One region of the Streptomyces sp. NPDC030991 genome, then DNA from elsewhere that is predicted to be linked to it. Evidence: riboswitches for the same ligand, from Rfam matches in the RefSeq annotation. Region 1 holds a riboswitch; each other region holds the start of a gene.
The links. Region 1 has a riboswitch for cyclic di-AMP ahead of ACZ45E_RS31215 (C40 family peptidase). Riboswitches for the same ligand answer to the same signal wherever they lie in the genome.
Positions count from the first base shown of each region.

Region 2: another riboswitch for cyclic di-AMP. It lies ahead of ACZ45E_RS19030 (transglycosylase family protein); the one in region 1 lies ahead of ACZ45E_RS31215 (C40 family peptidase).
Region 3: another riboswitch for cyclic di-AMP. It lies ahead of ACZ45E_RS11195 (M23 family metallopeptidase); the one in region 1 lies ahead of ACZ45E_RS31215 (C40 family peptidase).
Region 4: another riboswitch for cyclic di-AMP. It lies ahead of ACZ45E_RS27420 (C40 family peptidase); the one in region 1 lies ahead of ACZ45E_RS31215 (C40 family peptidase).

Region 1 is NZ_JBVIFR010000021.1:48,667-52,870, reverse strand. Features, by position in the region: gene pcrA (DNA helicase PcrA) at 1-1,801, opposite strand, end outside; cyclic di-AMP (ydaO/yuaA leader) riboswitch at 2,163-2,331, shown strand; gene ACZ45E_RS31215 (C40 family peptidase) at 2,340-3,542, shown strand; gene ACZ45E_RS31210 (hypothetical protein) at 3,584-3,937, opposite strand.
Region 2 is NZ_JBVIFR010000009.1:111,826-116,029, forward strand. Features, by position in the region: gene eno (phosphopyruvate hydratase) at 1-720, opposite strand, end outside; gene ACZ45E_RS19030 (transglycosylase family protein) at 974-1,696, opposite strand; cyclic di-AMP (ydaO/yuaA leader) riboswitch at 1,701-1,848, opposite strand; gene ACZ45E_RS19035 (transglycosylase family protein) at 2,030-3,118, opposite strand; gene ACZ45E_RS19040 (cytochrome P450 family protein) at 3,446-4,204, shown strand, end outside.
Region 3 is NZ_JBVIFR010000004.1:540,086-544,289, forward strand. Features, by position in the region: tRNA gene ACZ45E_RS11185 (tRNA-Met) at 55-128, shown strand; gene ACZ45E_RS11190 (PP2C family protein-serine/threonine phosphatase) at 283-1,386, shown strand; cyclic di-AMP (ydaO/yuaA leader) riboswitch at 1,631-1,789, shown strand; gene ACZ45E_RS11195 (M23 family metallopeptidase) at 1,800-2,846, shown strand; gene ACZ45E_RS11200 (aldo/keto reductase) at 2,900-3,856, shown strand; gene ACZ45E_RS11205 (PrsW family intramembrane metalloprotease) at 3,865-4,204, opposite strand, start outside.
Region 4 is NZ_JBVIFR010000016.1:58,443-62,646, reverse strand. Features, by position in the region: gene ACZ45E_RS27440 (8-amino-7-oxononanoate synthase) at 1-196, shown strand, start outside; gene ACZ45E_RS27435 (DUF397 domain-containing protein) at 180-413, opposite strand; gene ACZ45E_RS27430 (helix-turn-helix domain-containing protein) at 473-1,324, opposite strand; gene ACZ45E_RS27425 (ATP-binding protein) at 1,609-2,067, shown strand; gene ACZ45E_RS27420 (C40 family peptidase) at 2,207-2,680, opposite strand; cyclic di-AMP (ydaO/yuaA leader) riboswitch at 2,684-2,815, opposite strand; gene ACZ45E_RS27415 (hypothetical protein) at 3,212-3,520, opposite strand; gene ACZ45E_RS27410 (ATP-dependent Clp protease proteolytic subunit) at 3,528-4,163, opposite strand.

The DNA of each region.
Region 1 (4,204 bases):
CGGCGGACTCCTGCTCGAACTCCAGCGCCACGGCCGCGAGTTCCTGGAGGTTCTCGATGCGGGTCTCGTCCTGCGGGTCGGTGGAGGACTGCAACTCCGCGAGGTACCCGGTGCGTTCGAGGACCGCTTCGAGGACCGTGGCCGGTCCGGCGCCCGACTCGACGATGGTCCGCAGGTCCTCCATGAGGGTGTTGAACCGCTTCACCGCGTTCGTGGAGCGGGCCGCCATGCCGTACGCCTCGTCGACGCGGCGCAGCGCCTGCGGGAAGGAGATCTTCTCGCGCTGGGAGAGGGCGTCGATCATGGCTTCGGCGCGGTCGCCGATGCCGCGCTTGGGCACGTTCAGGATGCGGCGCAGGGGGACGGAGTCCTCCGGGTTCGCCAGGACCCGGAGGTAGGCCAGGACGTCCCTGACCTCCTTGCGCTCGTAGAAGCGGACGCCGCCGACGACCTTGTAGGGCAGGCCGACGCGGATGAAGATCTCTTCGAAGACACGGGACTGCGCGTTGGTCCGGTAGAAGACGGCGACGTCGCCGGCCTTCGCGTCGCCCGCGTCGGTGAGCCGGTCGATCTCCTCGGCGACGAACTGGGCCTCGTCGTGCTCGGTGTCCGCGACGTAGCCGGTGATCTGGGAGCCCGCGCCCGCGTTCGTCCACAGGTTCTTCGGGCGGCGCGATTCGTTGCGCTCGATGACCGCGTTGGCCGCGCTGAGGATCGTCTGCGTGGAGCGGTAGTTCTGCTCCAGGAGGATCGTCGTCGCGTCGGCGTAGTCCTCCTCGAACTGGAGGATGTTGCGGATGGTGGCGCCGCGGAAGGCGTAGATGGACTGGTCGGCGTCGCCGACGACGCACAGTTCGGCGGGGTCGGCGTCGTGGCCCTCGGTGTCCTTGGCCGGGCCGACGAGCTCGCGCACCAGCGCGTACTGCGCGTGGTTGGTGTCCTGGTACTCGTCGACCAGGACGTGGCGGAAGCGGCGGCGGTAGTGCTCGGCGACGTCGGGGAACGCGCGCAGCAGGTTGACCGTCGTCATGATCAGGTCGTCGAAGTCGAGGGCGTTGGCCTCGCGCAGCCGCGACTGGTACATCGCGTACGCCTGCGCGACGGACTTCTCGAAGCCGTCGGCAGCGGTCTTGGCGAAGTCCTCCTCGTCGGTCAGCTCGTTCTTCAGGTTCGAGATCTTGGCGCTGAACGACTTCGGCGGGAACTTCTTCGGGTCCAGGTCCAGGTCGCGGCAGACCAGGGCCATGAGCCGCTTGCTGTCGGCGGCGTCGTAGATCGAGAACGACGACGTGAAGCCGAGCCTCTTGGACTCCCTGCGCAGGATGCGCACGCACGCGCTGTGGAAGGTCGAGACCCACATGGCGTTCGCCCGCGGGCCCACCAGGGACTCGACGCGCTCCTTCATCTCGCCCGCGGCCTTGTTCGTGAACGTGATCGCGAGGATCTGGCCGGGGTGCACCCCGCGCTCCGCCAGCAGGTAGGCGATGCGGTGGGTGAGGACGCGGGTCTTGCCGGAGCCTGCGCCCGCGACGATGAGCAGGGGGGAGCCCGCGTGCGCGACGGCCGCCCGCTGGTTCTCGTTCAACCCGTCCAGGAGTGCGGCCGGGTCGAGGACAGGGCGGGGCGCCCCGTCGCGGTAGTACGCGTCCCTGGCCGGGGGCACGTCGAACTTCCCGCCGAACAGGTCGTCCGGGATCGGCTCCGGAACCGGTCCGTCGTGCTCGCTGTCGGGCGGCGGCGGGGGCTCCTCCGTCCGGTTCTGGAGGTCTGCCAGGAAGCTGTCGTCAAAGAGGCTGCTCATCGCCTTACGAGTCTAGGCCGCCCCACTGACACCCCGCCGCCACCTTCACAACCCCGCGCATACGTGCAGGTCAGCGACGTCCGTCCGGCCGGGCACAGCGCCAGTCACAACGCCAGTCACGGCAGGTGAGAGGGGGTGAGCCGCGAGTGACGAGCGGCGGCGTTGCGCGACCGGAGGGGCCCGGTGTCGCCAAGGTCACGAAAATGTATCGGGCATATCGCACATCAACCTTCACAGCAGCAACACGAGTTGGCTACCGTGCTGCGCGGGCAGTCCGTCCTCCCGACCGCGAGCACCGCGGCGAACGGGCAGCCCCCGCCGAGTCCCGTACGCCGCAAGGCAGGGAACCGGGGACCCGACCGAGTCCCGTACGCCGCGAGGCAGGGGCCCGGGGACCCAACCGACCTTGGGGTGAATCGGCTCGACAGCCCGGCAGGCCCGGCAAGCACCGGGCGGGCAGTCGGCCGTAGGGCAGCCTTCCGTACGCCCGAACCCGACAGCTAACCCGGTAGGCGGACCACGGAAGGAGTCGCCTCCCTTGGCGTCGCACCGCAAGTCGCGCACCCGCTCCCGCTTCGCGGGCGGCCTTCGCACCACTCCCGCGGTCGGGTTCACGACCGTCGCTCTCACGTCGGTCGCGCTTCTCTCGCAGACGGCCCAGGCGGCGCCGCAGCCGGCCAGGCCGAGCGTCGAAGAGGTGCAGAAGAAGGTCGACACCCTGTACCGGCAGGCCGAGGTCGCCACGCAGAAGTACAACGCCGCCAAGGAACAGGCCGACGGCAAGAAGAAGCAGGTCGACAGGCTTCTCGACGACATCGCGCAGCGCACCGAGAAGATGAACGCGGCCCGTCAGGAACTGGGCCGGTTCGCCGCCGAGCAGTACCGGACGGGCGGGATGAGCGACACCGCGACGATGCTTCTCGCGGACGATCCCGAGGACTACTTCGCGCAGGACCGGTTGCTGAGCCGGATGACGGCCGGCCAGAAGAAGGCGGTCGACGACTACCAGGAGCAGCAGCGCGCGACCGCGAAGAAGCGTACCGAGGCGCAGGAGAACCTCCAGCAGCTCACCTCTTCGCAGACCGAGCTGAAGACGTCCAAGCGGAGCGTGCAGACGAAGCTCTCCGACGCGCGGGCGCTGCTGTCCGAGCTGACCGCCGAGGAGAAGCAGCGGCTCGCGGCGATCGAGAAGAAGAAGGAAGAGACGGCCCGCAAGAAGGCCGCGGAGCTGGCCAAGAAGCAGAAGGCCGAGGAGGACCGGAAGGCGGCCGAGCAGGCGGCCCGGCAGGAGGACGCCTCAGGCTCGGGCTCGGGGTCCGGCTCGGGCTCCGGTTCGTCCGGCACGTCGCCGGACACGTCGTCCGGTGCCTCTTCCGGCTATGCCACCAAGGCCGCGAAGGCGCTCGCGTTCGCCAAGTCGCAGGAGGGCAAGCCGTACGTGTGGGGTGCCACGGGCCCGAGCTCCTACGACTGCTCGGGGCTCACCCAGGCGGCGTGGAAGGCGGCCGGTATCTCGCTGCCGCGCACCACGTGGGACCAGGTGGAGTTCGGCACGACCGTGCCGCTCTCCGCTATCCAACCCGGTGATCTGGTCTTCTTCTACGACGACATCAGCCACGTCGGCCTCTACCTCGGCGACGGCATGATGATCCACGCGCCGAAGCCGGGCGCGTACGTCCGCGAGGAGTCCATCTACTACGACGGCACGGGCTCGATCCACAGCGTGGTGCGCCCCGCCTGAGGGGCGGTTCCTCAGGTCCAGTCCGGTTCAGTCAGGTCCCGTCAGGTCCAGAGGACGGCGATGAAGATGTTGGCCATGGTGAGTCCGCCGACGGCGGCGAAGAGGCCCTTCTCCGCCTTCTCCTCGTCGCGCTTCACGTAGACGATCCCGAGGATCACGATCAGGATCGCCAGCTTGATGCCGATCTTGATGTTGTTCACGGTGCTGCCGTCGGCCTGGTTGAGGCCGACCAGGGCGACGCCGGTCACCAGCATGGTCAGGGCGCCGTGCAGCATCGCCTTGTTGAAGCGGGCGGTGCCCTGCCCCATCGCGGACATCTGGGTGAGGAAGCCGCCGAGCAGTGAGGCTATGCCGATGATGTGCAGGCCCACGAAGAGATGGATGAGTACGTCCATGGTTCCGGAGCCTAGTGGGGTGCCCGTACCCGGGTGACAGCGGGCATCCCCGGTCACCCGACTGTCACTTTCTGCCACAGTCCATAACAAAGCAACTAATTGCGAACAGTCCGTCACCAACCCGTTACGCCCGGGTTTAGCGTCCTTGCCAGGTGCCCGGCTCCCCACCGCCGTCCGGACCAAGGGCGGCAGTCGGCCACCACCGCCGAGAAAGGTCCGGCGGCGTCCCGCTCCCCCTGTGCGGGCCGCCGCCGGACGCGTGACCGG
Region 2 (4,204 bases), on a different contig from region 1:
CGCGAGAGCGACCTGCTGGCCGGGGATGTAACCGGCCTCCTTGATCGCTTCGAGGATGAGGTCGAGAGCCGCGCGGTTCGACTCCAGGTTCGGGGCGAAGCCGCCCTCGTCGCCGAGGCCGGTGGACAGGCCCTTGGTCTTCAGCACCTTCTTGAGGGTGTGGTAGACCTCGGTGCCCCAGCGCAGCGCCTCGGAGAAGGACTCCGCGCCGATCGGGGCGATCATGAACTCCTGGATGTCGACGTTGGAGTCGGCGTGCGACCCACCGTTCAGGATGTTCATCATCGGGACGGGCAGCAGGTGCGCGTTCGGGCCACCGAGGTAGCGGAACAGCGGCAGGTCGCTGGCCTCGGACGCGGCGTGCGCGACGGCGAGGGAGACGCCCAGGATCGCGTTGGCGCCGAGCGAGCCCTTGTTGTCGGTGGCGTCCAGGTCGAACATCGCCTGGTCGATGAGGCGCTGCTCGGTGGCGTCGTAGCCGACGAGCTCCGGGCCGATCTGCTCGATGACGGCGAGGACGGCCTTCTCGACACCCTTGCCGTGGTAACGGTTGGGGTCACCGTCACGGAGTTCGATGGCCTCGAAGGCACCGGTGGAGGCACCGGACGGAACGGCAGCACGGCCGGTGCTGCCGTCGTCGAGGCCGACCTCGACCTCGACCGTGGGGTTGCCTCGGGAGTCCAGGATTTCCCGGGCTACGACGACGTCGATGGACGGCACGAGCATCTCCTTCTGGGATGTGACGCAATGGTGCGGGCGGCTGCTTGGATAACTGGTCCCGCACCCATGAGCGTAACCGGCTCCGAGGCATCGGCCAGCCGACCGACCGCCTCGTGGACAACGCCCATAGCGAAATGTTTCTTAATGGAACAAAGACAGCGACCTCCGTCCCGGATGCCGGGACGGAGGTCGCTGGAGCGAGCGGCCCGAACCCGGCGTCCGCCGACGCCGGTCCGTGCCTGTGCGGCTCGTCCTACTTCAGGTGCAGCTGCTGACCCGGGTAGATGAGGTCCGCGTCGGCGACGATGTCCTTGTTGAGCTTGAACACCTTCTGCCAGTTGGTGCCGTGCGCGTCGGCGATCTTGCTGAGGGTGTCGCCGGACTTGACCTTGTACTCGCCGTCGCCCTTCTCGACCTTCTTGCCGGTCGGGGTGGTGACGGTGTCCTTCTTGGTCTCCTGCTGCGGCTGAGCCTGCTGCTGCTGCGGCTGCTCGCGCTGCTGGGAGCGGGTCGTCGTGGAGGAGTCCGAGCGCTCCTGCTGCTGCGGCTGAGCCTGCTGCTGCGTGTCGGCCGAGGAGTCCGCGGGAGCGGAGTTGCTGGTGTCGGCGCCGGACAGGCCCACACCACAGCTCGGCCAGGCACCCTTGCCCTGCGCGGCGAGGACCTTCTCGGCGACGGATATCTGCTGCGCCTTGGACGCCTGGTCGGCGGAGGACGCGTAGGCGGTGCCGCCGTACGCGGCCCAGGTGGAGGACGAGAACTGGAGGCCACCGTAGTAACCGTTGCCCGTGTTGATGGACCAGTTGCCACCGGACTCGCAGCTCGCGACCTGGTCCCACTCGGAGGTGGAGGCGGCGGAGGCGGAGGTGGCACCCATCAGCGGGACGGCGACGGCGGCACCGGCGACGCCGGCGAGCGTGGCCACGCGGACGGCCTTGGACGGACGGCGGTGCTTGCCCTTGCTGGAAAGCAGCATGGAGTAATCCCCTCACCGACGCCTACGAGGTGAGCTGTCGGGTTCGGACCAGTGAGTGTCCGGCCGCGCAACCTTGTGCGCGGCTTAACCCCAAGCCGGTTTCCCGGCACTTACCTTGGGTCCCCCGCTCCTGCCTACGGCGCTGACGCGTCGACTGTTCCCGTACGGACGTTGGCAGGATTCGGCGTGACGTCCATCGGGGCCCGCTGTGGCGAGCGGTGACGACCGTAAGCAGTCGATCCGCCCGATATCAAAGACGATCAGGGTTTTTGAGACTCATGTCTCACTCTCGCAAAAGTGGACATACGCGCCTCAACCAGCACTGAACTCCCGCTACTTTTCGACCGATTCGAGGCCAAGGTCCAGACTCTGACCAGGCAGGATGAGGTCGGGGTCGGCGCCGACCGTCTTCTTGTTCAGGTCGTAGAGCGCATCCCACCCTCCGTGGACGTCCTGGGCGTCGGCGATGTCCCACAGACTGTCGCCGGAGCGGACGGTGTAGGCCCCCTCGCCGCGCTCCGCCTCGCGGGAGGCGTGACGCCCGTCACTCGTACGGGAGTCGGACGTGTCGTCCCCGGCACGGTCGCCGCGGTGACGGCCGCCCGTCGTGGAGTCCTCGGAGGCGCTGGGGGACGACGTCGCCGAGCCGGAGGGGTCGGAGGAGCCGGAGGAGTCAGAAGCGCCGGAGGAGGCAGAGCCGGACGGCTCCGGCTCGTCCGAACTGTCGCCCGTGCCGTCCGCGGCGCCGCTCTCCACGGCCTCCCCGGACGCCGCGTCGGCCGCTTCGTCGCTCGTCTTGTCGCTCGCCTTGGCGCCCGCCTCGTCACCGGAGGTCTCTCCCGAGACGTCAGTTGACGGCGTGTCGGACGGGTCGGCCGTGGCGGACCCGTCGTGACTCTTCTCTCCCGAATCGGCCGAACCGGTGGAGTCGGTCGAGCCGGTGGAGCCGGTGGAGCCGGTCGAGTCGGTCGAGCCGTCGGATGAATCGGGCGATCCGGACGGCTGCGGGGAAGCGCTCGCCCCCGGGTCGACATCGGCGGAGCCGGCGCCCTTGGTGAGGCCCGCCACGATCGAGCAGCTCGGCCAGGCGCTGGGCCCCTTCGCCTCGAGAGCCTTCTCGGCGACGGCTATCTGCTGCGAGCGGCTGGCCTCGTCGGCGCTCGGGGCGAAGTCGAGGCCCCCGTACTGCTCCCACATCTCCTGCGAGAACTGCAGCCCGCCGTAGTAGCCGTTGCCCGCGTCCAGACTCCACTGGCCACCGGACTCGCACTCGGCGAGCTTGTCCCAGGTGGCGGTGGTGGCGGCGCTCGCGCTGGTCGCGGCGAGCAGCGGGATCGCGATGGCGCTGCCGGTGACGCCTGCGGCGACGACGAGAGCAGGGGCCTGACGGGGGCGACGGTGTCGACCGTTCCCGGAGAGCATGCGGTTGCCTTTCGCGAGACTGATGCAGCACGCGACAGGGATGGCGGAAGTGGTGCCGGTTGTGCCTGTGTCGCGATGACTGGTGAACGTAGCGGGACTCGAACGCTTGTCACAAGTCGATGCAGCGGAGATCACGTGAAAGTCACAGTCTTGACGGTGTGTCACTTCGCGGCCTGCGCAAACGGTCCGCACGGGCAGCCCGTTCGGGCGCTCCGCACGGGCGGTCAGCACGGGAGCCCGCACGGGAGTCCGCACGGGAGTCCGCTTCGGCGGCGCCGGGCCGGTGCCGACCGCCCGGCCCGTACCGCCGCCGGTTACGGTCGTCGGGTGAACGCCCCGAACACCGCACCCGAACTCTTCACATGGGAGTTCGCGACCGACCCGTACCCGGCCTACGCCTGGCTCCGGGAGCACTCCCCCGTCCACCGGACGAAGCTCCCCAGCGGAGTCGAGGCGTGGCTCGTGACCCGGTACGCCGACGCGCGCCAGGCGCTCGCGGACGGCCGGTTGTCGAAGAACCCCGAGCACCACGCCGAGGACGCCCAGGGGAAGAACAGGACCGGCATCCCCGGCGAGCGCAGCGCCAACCTGATGACGCATCTGCTCAACATCGACCCGCCGGACCACACCCGGCTGCGCCGCCTCGTCTCCAAGGCGTTCACCCCGCGCCGCATCGCTCAGTTCGCGCCACGCGTGCAGGAGTTGACCGACGACCTCATCGACCGGTTCGCGGGCACCGGCGAGGCCGACCTGATCCACGACTTCGCCTTCCCGCTCCCCATCTACGCGATCTGCGACCTGCTCGGTGTTCCCCCCGAGGACCAGGACGACTTCCGTGACTGGGCGGGCATGATGATCCGGCACGGCGGCGGGCCCCGCGGCGGTGTGGCCCGTTCCGTGAAGAAGATGCGCGGCTATCTGGCCGAGCTGATCCACCGCAAGCGGGACGATCTCAGCGACGACCTGATCTCGGGTCTCATCCGCGCATCGGACCACGGCGAGCACCTCACGGAGAACGAGGCCGCCGCCATGTGTTTCGTCCTTCTGTTCGCCGGTTTCGAGACAACCATCAACCTCATCGGCAAC
Region 3 (4,204 bases), on a different contig from region 1:
CGGCCGGGCGATTCGCTTTCATCGTCCCTGATGGCGTAGTGTTGCATTCATCGACGCGGGGTGGAGCAGCTCGGTAGCTCGCTGGGCTCATAACCCAGAGGTCGCAGGTTCAAATCCTGTCCCCGCTACTGAAGTCCGAGGCCGGAATCTTTCGAGATTCCGGCCTCGTTCTGTTGGTGGGTCCTGACCCGGACGGAGCAGTAGCGCTCGCCCCCGGCCCCCTCCCCGGGAACCCTTGGTGAGACGCCGGAATCCGGGCGCGGACGTGGCAGGAGACAAGTGGTGGGGCAGCGAGGAGGGCGGCAGAGCCACGGAGCGGACGCCGTCGGCACGCGTGCCTTCCTCCGCGTGCTGCCGCTGCTGCTGATCGCCGGCGGCGCGGTCTACGAGTACTGCACCCCGTCCGAGTTCGCCGGCTCCCCCCTGTTCAGCGCCGCGCCGCTGGTCGTCGCCCCGTTCTTCTCGCTGGCCGGCACGGTCACGGCCGGGGCCGTCTCGATCGCCGCGATCGTCGCCGTGCACCTCAGATACGAAGGGGCGTTCACCACCGGCGTCTACACCGAGATGGCGACCGTCGCCACGGTGTGCGTCCTGGCCTGCTTCATCAACCGGATCAAGCGCCGCAGCGACGAGCAGCTCGCCTCCGCCCGGCAGATCGCGGAGGCGGCCCAGCTCGCGGTGTTGCCGGAACCGGCCGGGCGGATCGGGGGACTCGCCGTCGCGGCGCGGTACGAGGCGGCGCAGGCCGACGCGTTCATCGGCGGTGACCTGTACGCCGTGCAGGACACCCCGCACGGGGTGCGGTTCGTCGTCGGGGACGTACGCGGCAAGGGCATGGGCGCGGTCGCCGCCGTGGCCGTCGTCATCGGCGCCTTCCGTGAGGCCGCCGAGCAGGAGGGCACCCTGGAGGCGGTCGCCCAGCGGCTGGAGCGGGCGCTGGCCAGGGAGGGCAGCCGACGGCGCGGCATCGACGACTTCGAGGGGTTCACCACCGCCGTGCTCGCCGAGATCCCGCACGGCGGCCACCTCCTGCGCGTCCTCAACCGCGGCCACCCCGAGCCCGTCGTGCTGCGCGGCGACGGTACGGTCCAGGTGATCACGCCCGCGGAGGCGGCGCTGCCGCTCGGCCTGGGCGAGCTCGGCTCCTGGCCGGACCGGGCCACCGAGACGGAGTTCCCGTCCGCGGCGACGCTGCTGCTCTACACCGACGGGCTCTCCGAGGCGCGGGACGCGGGGGGCGTCTTCTACGATCCCGCGGCCCGGCTCGCCGGACGCGTCTTCCCCGGGCCCGAGGAGCTCCTCGCGACGCTGGCCGAAGAGGTGCGCCTGCACACCGGGGGCGGCGCCAGTGACGACATGGCGCTGCTCGCCGTACGGCGCTCTTGATCAACGTCACGAGGGGTGATCGAACGGCATCCCTGCGCATAACAATTGACACACCGTCAGAAAATGACAGGTTTGGCCTGTGCCGGAATCGGCGGTCAACTCGCCCGATTCCGCCCGGTAGTGCCCCGTTAAGTCCAGGCCAGAGACGTGAACGATCAGTGGGAACAGCTTGGAATTACTATCGGCTGTCTATTAACGTTCGATAACGCAGCGCGGTCGTCCCAGCCGTCACAAGAGATGGCTCCGCGCGCACACGCTCAATCCCGCAAGGGAGCCGGGGAACCACCAACTTGGGGTGAATCAGGCATCGTTCCGTCGCTTTTCGGGCGCCGGACCGTGCTCGTAGGAGACCTTCCTGCTCCGAACCCGTCAGCTAACCCGGTAGGCGAGAGGAAGGAAAGGAGAGCGCCCCCGTGGCGTCGAACCGTCCTGCCCCCGAGTTCTCCGGGTTCTCCGCCGACTCCGCCGATGGCGGCCTCGGCGTCGAGCGGGAGAGCTGGGAGGAGTGGAACCCCACCGAGGAGTCCGTCCGTCCCGTCCGCGGCCGGCACCGCGTGGCCCGCCAGCGCGGCGGACTCGCCCGCAGCTCCACGGTCCTCGGCGTCGGCGTGATCGCCGCCGTCGGCGCGGGCGGCATCGCCACCGCGCAGGGCGGCAAGCCCGCCGTCCACATCTCCATGCCCGACCTCTCCGCCGTCAAGGACTCGCTGCCCGAGGCCGCGTCGCTGCCCGGCGTGGGCGCGCTCATGTCCAACGGCTCCGGCTCCGGCTCCGCCGCCGACGCCGCCTCGGCCGCCCCGCTCACCATGGTGGGCACCGGGGAGTCGGGTGCGGGCGAGGCGCTGCGCGCCCGCATCATGCAGCAGGCCGAGACGCAGCAGGACGCCGCCGACGCCAAGGCGCAGGCCGTCGCCGAGGAGGCCGCCGCGCGGAAGGCCGCCGCCGACGCCGCGGAGAAGCAGGAGAAGGCCGAGGCCAAGGCCGCCGCCGAGAAGAAGAAGGCGGAGGAGGAGGCCAAGAAGAAGGCCGAGGCCGAGCGCCTCGCCAAGCTGGCCAAGAGCTTCAAGCTCCCCGTCGCCTCGTACACGCTCACCGGCACCTTCGGACAGCCCGGCTCCCTCTGGTCCTCCGGCTACCACACGGGCCTCGACTTCGCGGCCTCCACCGGTACGCCGATCTACGCGATCCACGGCGGCACCGTCACCGAGGCCGGCTGGGCGGGCGCGTACGGCTACCGCACGATCCTCACCCTCGACGACGGCACCGAGCTGTGGTTCTGCCACCAGTCCTCGATGAACGTCAGCGTCGGCCAGAAGGTCAGCACCGGCGACGTCATCGGCCGCGTGGGCGCCACCGGCAATGTCACCGGGGCCCACCTCCACCTGGAGGTCCACCCCGGAGGCGACGCCACAGGAGTCGACCCGGCCGCGTGGCTGCGCGGCAACGGCCTCACCCCCTGACCCCGGTACGCCCCCGCGGAATACCCGGTTCCGTGGGGGCGTTGAAGCAGGGCATGACTTCTTCTCCCGCTCTGCGCAAGCTCGGCTCCTCCGACCTGGAGGTCTTCCCGCTCTCCCTCGGGGGCAACGTGTTCGGGTGGACGGCCGACGAGGCCGCCTCCTTCGCGGTGCTCGACGCCTACACCGCCGGCGGCGGCAACTTCATCGACACGGCCGACTCGTACTCGGCCTGGATCGAGGGGAACAAGGGCGGGGAGTCGGAGACGATCATCGGCAAGTGGGTCAAGGCCCGCGGCAACCGCGACGACGTCGTCATCGCCACCAAGGTCGCCCGCCACCCCGACTTCCCCGGCCTGCGCGGCCCCAACATCAAGGCCGCCGCCGACGCCTCCCTCCAGCGCCTGGGCACCGACCACATCGACCTGTACTACACGCACTTCGACGACGACGAGACGATCCCGGTCGAGGAGATCATCGGCGCCCTCGACGAACTGGTGAAGGCGGGCAAGGTGCGCTCCATCGCCGCGTCGAACATCTCGCCCGAGCGCCTCCAGGAGTCCCTCGACTTCTCCGACCGCGAGGGCCTCGCCCGGTACGTCGCCCTCCAGCCGCACTACAACCTCGTCTCGCGCGACACGTACGAGGGGCCCCGGCAGGACATCGCCTCCCGTGCGGGCCTCGCCGCCGTCCCCTACTACGCGCTGGCCTCCGGCTTCCTGACCGGCAAGTACCGGCCGGGCGTCACGGTCGACAGCGCGCGGGCCGGGGGCGCCGCCAAGCACCTGGAGACCGAGCGGGGCCGCAAGGTCCTCACCGCCCTGGACGAGATCGCCGAGGCGCACCGCGCCGAGATCGCCACGGTCGCCCTGGCCTGGCTCGCCGCGCAGCCCACGGTGGCGGCGCCGATCGCGTCCGCGCGCACGGTCGAACAGCTGCCGGCGCTGCTCGCGGTGGCGGACCTGAAGCTCACGGACGCCGAGCTCGGCCGCCTCACCGACGCCTCCGCCTGAGCGCCTGGCTACGGATAGCGGTACGGGTTGTACGCGGGTCCCTGCGGCATCGGCGGGCCCGCGTACACCGGTGGCCGCCACATCGGCGCCGCGATCCGGGAGGCGTACGCCAGCGCGGGGCGCGCGAAGCCGCGGCGCTCCCACAGCGCGTCGAGCAACTCCCGCTCCCGTACGACGAAATCGGCGCCGGCCCGGCCCCTGCGGCCGCGGTGCCGCAGCAGCGCGAGCGAGGTCGCGTACGACTCGTACTCGGCGACCGCCGTGTCCGCCTCCTTGCCGCCGTAGTGCGCGGCGTACTCCCGGGCCAGGCGGCGGGCCTTGAGCGAGCCGAGGGCGAACGGTTCGGGC
Region 4 (4,204 bases), on a different contig from region 1:
CGAGGCGGTGCGCTGGGCCGCGGACTGTCGCGCGGCGGGTCTCTCCGTGGGCTGCTTCCGCCCGCCGTCCGTGCCGGACGGCATCTCGCGACTGCGGCTGACCGCCCGCGCCGACCTCACCGACACGGAACTCGGCGAGGCCGTGCGGGTGATCAGCCGCACGGCTCCCGGCGGAGCGTTCAGCGCAGTGAGGTGACGAACTCCTCCCAGGCCGGGGCCGCGAACAGCAGGGCGGGCCCCGCGGTGTTCTTCGAGTCGCGGACGCCCACCAGTCCGGTCGCGGGCCCCGAGGTCAGGGGGGCTGTCTCGACGCAGTTGTTGGCGCCGGTGCTGCGGCTGCTGCGCCGCCACCGCGCGCCGCTCAGCGACGAGCTGGAGGGAACGGAAGGAACGTGCCGAGGCAGTGCATTCATGGTGCCCCCTTACGCAGTGCCGGGCCCGGGGCGAGGTGTCGGCGTCCTCGTCCGCTCGGCTATCCGGCGATCTGTGCGATGAATTCCAACGAGTCCTCGGGTGACAGAGCGCGGAGGAGAAGAGCATCGAAGGCGTCCGTGTACGCCGTGAGGTCTTCTTTCCGCTCGAGGTAGAGGCTACTCGTCAAATGGTCGAGAACAACCACGTCCAGATCAGATGTGTTCGGAAATGAGAACACAACGAAAGGGCCGGTGAGGCCGATATGGCCACCTGTCGAAAAAGGGAGCACCTGAATTCGGACATGTGGCATCTGCGCCGCCTCGGCCAGATGTGCAAGCTGTCGCCGCAGGATGCCGGATCCGCCCACTTCGCGCCGCAGCACCCCTTCGTCGAGCACCGCGCTCAGTCGCAGCGGCGGTTGCGCCCGCAACACGTCCTGCCGCGCGAGCCGCACCTCCACCAAGGCCTCGATGTGCCGCTCGGGCATCCCCGTCAGCACCGAACGCGTCACCGCCCGCGCGTACTCGGGCGTCTGCAACAGCCCCGGGACCACGCTCGTCTCCAGCGTCCGGATGCGGCACGCCTGCGACTCCAGACTGATGAAATCGCGGTAGGACGGCGGCAGCAGCCCCCGATAGGCGTGCCACCAGTGCTGCCCGCCCGCATCCTCGGCACCCGCAAGCGCGACCACGAGTTCGCGCTGGCGCGGATTCTCCGTCTCGAACGCGTCGAGCAGGCGCAGCACGTCCGACGCCTTCACACCACTGCGCCCTGTCTCGATCCGGCTCACCTTCGACTGGTGCCAGCCGACCAGCTTGGCGGCCTCCCCACTGGTCAGCCCGGCCTGCACCCGTAACGCGCGTAGCTCCGCGCCGAGTTTGCGACGGCGGACAGCGGGACCGTACTTCATGCCGACTCCTCAACGCTCCTCGGGCCTCGCGGCCGGGCTCTCCCCGACCCGTGCCACATGGCCGCTGAGCAGACGGTAGAGGAACCGGCGAGCGCTCGCCCAAATACGGTCTACCGTCGCAGAGTTCACCGCTTCGAGCGACAGATATATGCATATCTTGGGGGATCGGCACCGCGGGAGGGCAACCAAGTGGCACTCTGTCGCGAAGCAGAAGTCGGAGGCCGCACGCCAGCGAACCGCCAGAGTCGCAGGCGCGGTCCCGGTGGGAAAGGGACGACGTCGCCATGGCAGACCACCAGGAAGCATCCGTCACGCTGCCGAGCGATCCCGCCTCGGTCTCCGCCGCCCGCGGGTACGTGAGCAACGTACTGGCGGAGTGGGGCATGCCGCGGGACTCCGACGCGGCGGACATCGTGCGCCTGATCGTCTCGGAACTGGCGACCAACGCCGTGCAGCACACCCTGGGCCAGTCGCCCACCTTCACCGTCGACCTGGAACTCGAACGCGACGAACAGTTGCGGATCGGCGTCACGGACAGTCATCCGCGCTACCCCAAGCGCCTGCCCGCCGCCGTGCAGCAGGACAACGGCCGCGGCATGGTGATCATCCGCTCCCTCACCGCGGAGTGCGGCGGAAGGCTCTCGGTGTCACCCACGCCGGAGGGCGGGAAGACCGTGTGGATCTCCCTGCCCTGGATCATCAGCATGAACGACGGCCCCACCCGCCCCCTGCCCGCCCGCTGACGGCACCGGGCCGCGATCCCGGAACCACCGGGCACGCCGGAGCGCGCCGAATGCCCCCGGAGGCACCGGAGCCCTGCGCGAGCGCGCGTGGGGACGGGCCTGGCGCCCGGCCCGTCCCAGAGGCTGCCGTGCGGCGGGGTCAGCGCACCCGGCCGTACCAGACGCTCCGCGTCCAGATCTTCTGCAGCCGCACCACGTCCCCGGTCTTCGGGGAGTGCCAGATCCGCCCCTTCCCCGCGTAGATGCCCACGTGGTAGACGCTCCGGCCCGAGTGGAAGAAGACCAGGTCCCCGGTCCTGCGATGGGACGGGGCGACGTGGCGGGTCTTGTTGTACTGCTGACCGGCGGTGCGCGGCAGCTTCTTGCCCGCCCGCTTGAACGAGTAGAGCGTCAGGCCCGAGCAGTCGAACCGGTGCGGCCCCGAGGCGCCCCACTTGTACGGCGCTCCCTTCTTGGAGGCCGCGACCTTCAGAGCCTTGGTCGAGACCGCCACGGCCGACGCCTCGGACGCGGTACCGGGAACCATGATTCCGGCACCGGCGACGGCCAGCGTCAGGGCCGACGCGGTACCCGCCCGGGTCAGCAGCGAGGGAACACGATTGAGCGCAGTCATGCGCAACCCTTCGTCAGCCGCCTGTGAAGGGTGACCTGTCGGGTTCGGGCAGGCGAAGATGCCCGGCCGCGGTCTGCGGCTTCACCCCAAGGACCACTCGGACGCCACCTCCGTCGAGATGGGCCGGCGGCCCGTCGTGCCTGGGTCCTCCACTCCTGCCGGTGCACTTCTGTCGACCTGGCATCCGCGCGGCGGCAGGACTCGGCGTCCGCACGGACCGCCCCGCCGCGGCGGCGGGGGCTTGTCGTCGGAAGGGATCTTCACGCACTTGTGGAGGCGAAGCCGAGTCGAACCGGCGGTAAGTGAGGCTCCTCACGCTTGACCCGTTCAGGTGGACAGTGCGGCATTCGAACCCCGTCCGCGACCCCCGACCACGCTCGTACCAGCGGCGGAACGGCTTGTTCCGGTCTCTGCGTACCGTCGGAGCGCAACTGCGACCGACTGGATTCTGTAGCACTGTCTACGCCATTCGGCGGTACACCATCTGGACCGTTTCGGCGCGACGGCAGACAGTCCGCCCGAGCTGTGGCATCAACTGACCGTTTCTGGCGGCAGAGCGACCCTCTGTGTTCGTTTCTCGCCGTCAAGGACGCGCAACGCGCGTGTCAGGGTTGCCGCGTGCACCTCGCTCTCGCCCCGCCGGTGCATCAGCTCCAGCGCGTCCCGCAGCGCCACCGCCCGGCCGACCAGCGCCTGCGCCGCCCGCAGCCCCCGATAGGTGTCGTCGCCGCGCGCCGGATTGATCCGCGCCAGCGAATCGACCACCGCCAGATAGCTGTCCACGAGGTCGCACTCGGCCCGGGTCAGCGCGGGCAGCGGCGGCAGTTCGGACGGGTACACCGGCCGGTCACCTCGCACCCTGCGCGCCGAGCGCGCTCTTGCGGCTCCGCACGACGGCGTCCACCAGGCCGTACGCAAGGGCCTGGTGCGCGTCCAGCACCATGTCCCGCTCGATGTCCCGGCCGACCTGCTCCTTCTCCCGCCCCGAATGGCGCGCGAGCAACTCCTCCAACCGCTCGCGCGTCCGCACGATCTCGCGCGCCTGGATCTCCAGATCGGTGGGCTGGCCCCGGGCCGGTTCGGGCAGCGCGGGCTGGTCGAGCACCACGCGCGCGCCGGGCAGCATCATCCGCTTCCCCGGTGCTCCGGCGGCCAACAGCACCGCGGCGACGGACGCGGCCTGCCCCAGACAGGTCGTCTCCACCGCGCAACTGACGTACTGCACCGTGTCGTAGATCGCCGTCATCGCACTGAACGAGCCGCCGGGCGAGTTGATGTACAGCGAGATGTCCTGGTCGGGCGCCGTGTATTCGAGGTGCATGAACTGCGCCATCACATCGTTGGCGGACGTGTCGTCGATCGGGGTCCCGAGAAAGACGATGCGCTCCTCGAGCAGCTTCGCGTACGGATCGAGCGTGCGGTGCCCCGATGCCGTGCGCTCGGTGAACTCGGGCAGGACATAGCGGCCGGACGGACGGGTCATGGTGCTCGCGCCTCCTGTGCTCGTCACGGCCCCCGGGCTGC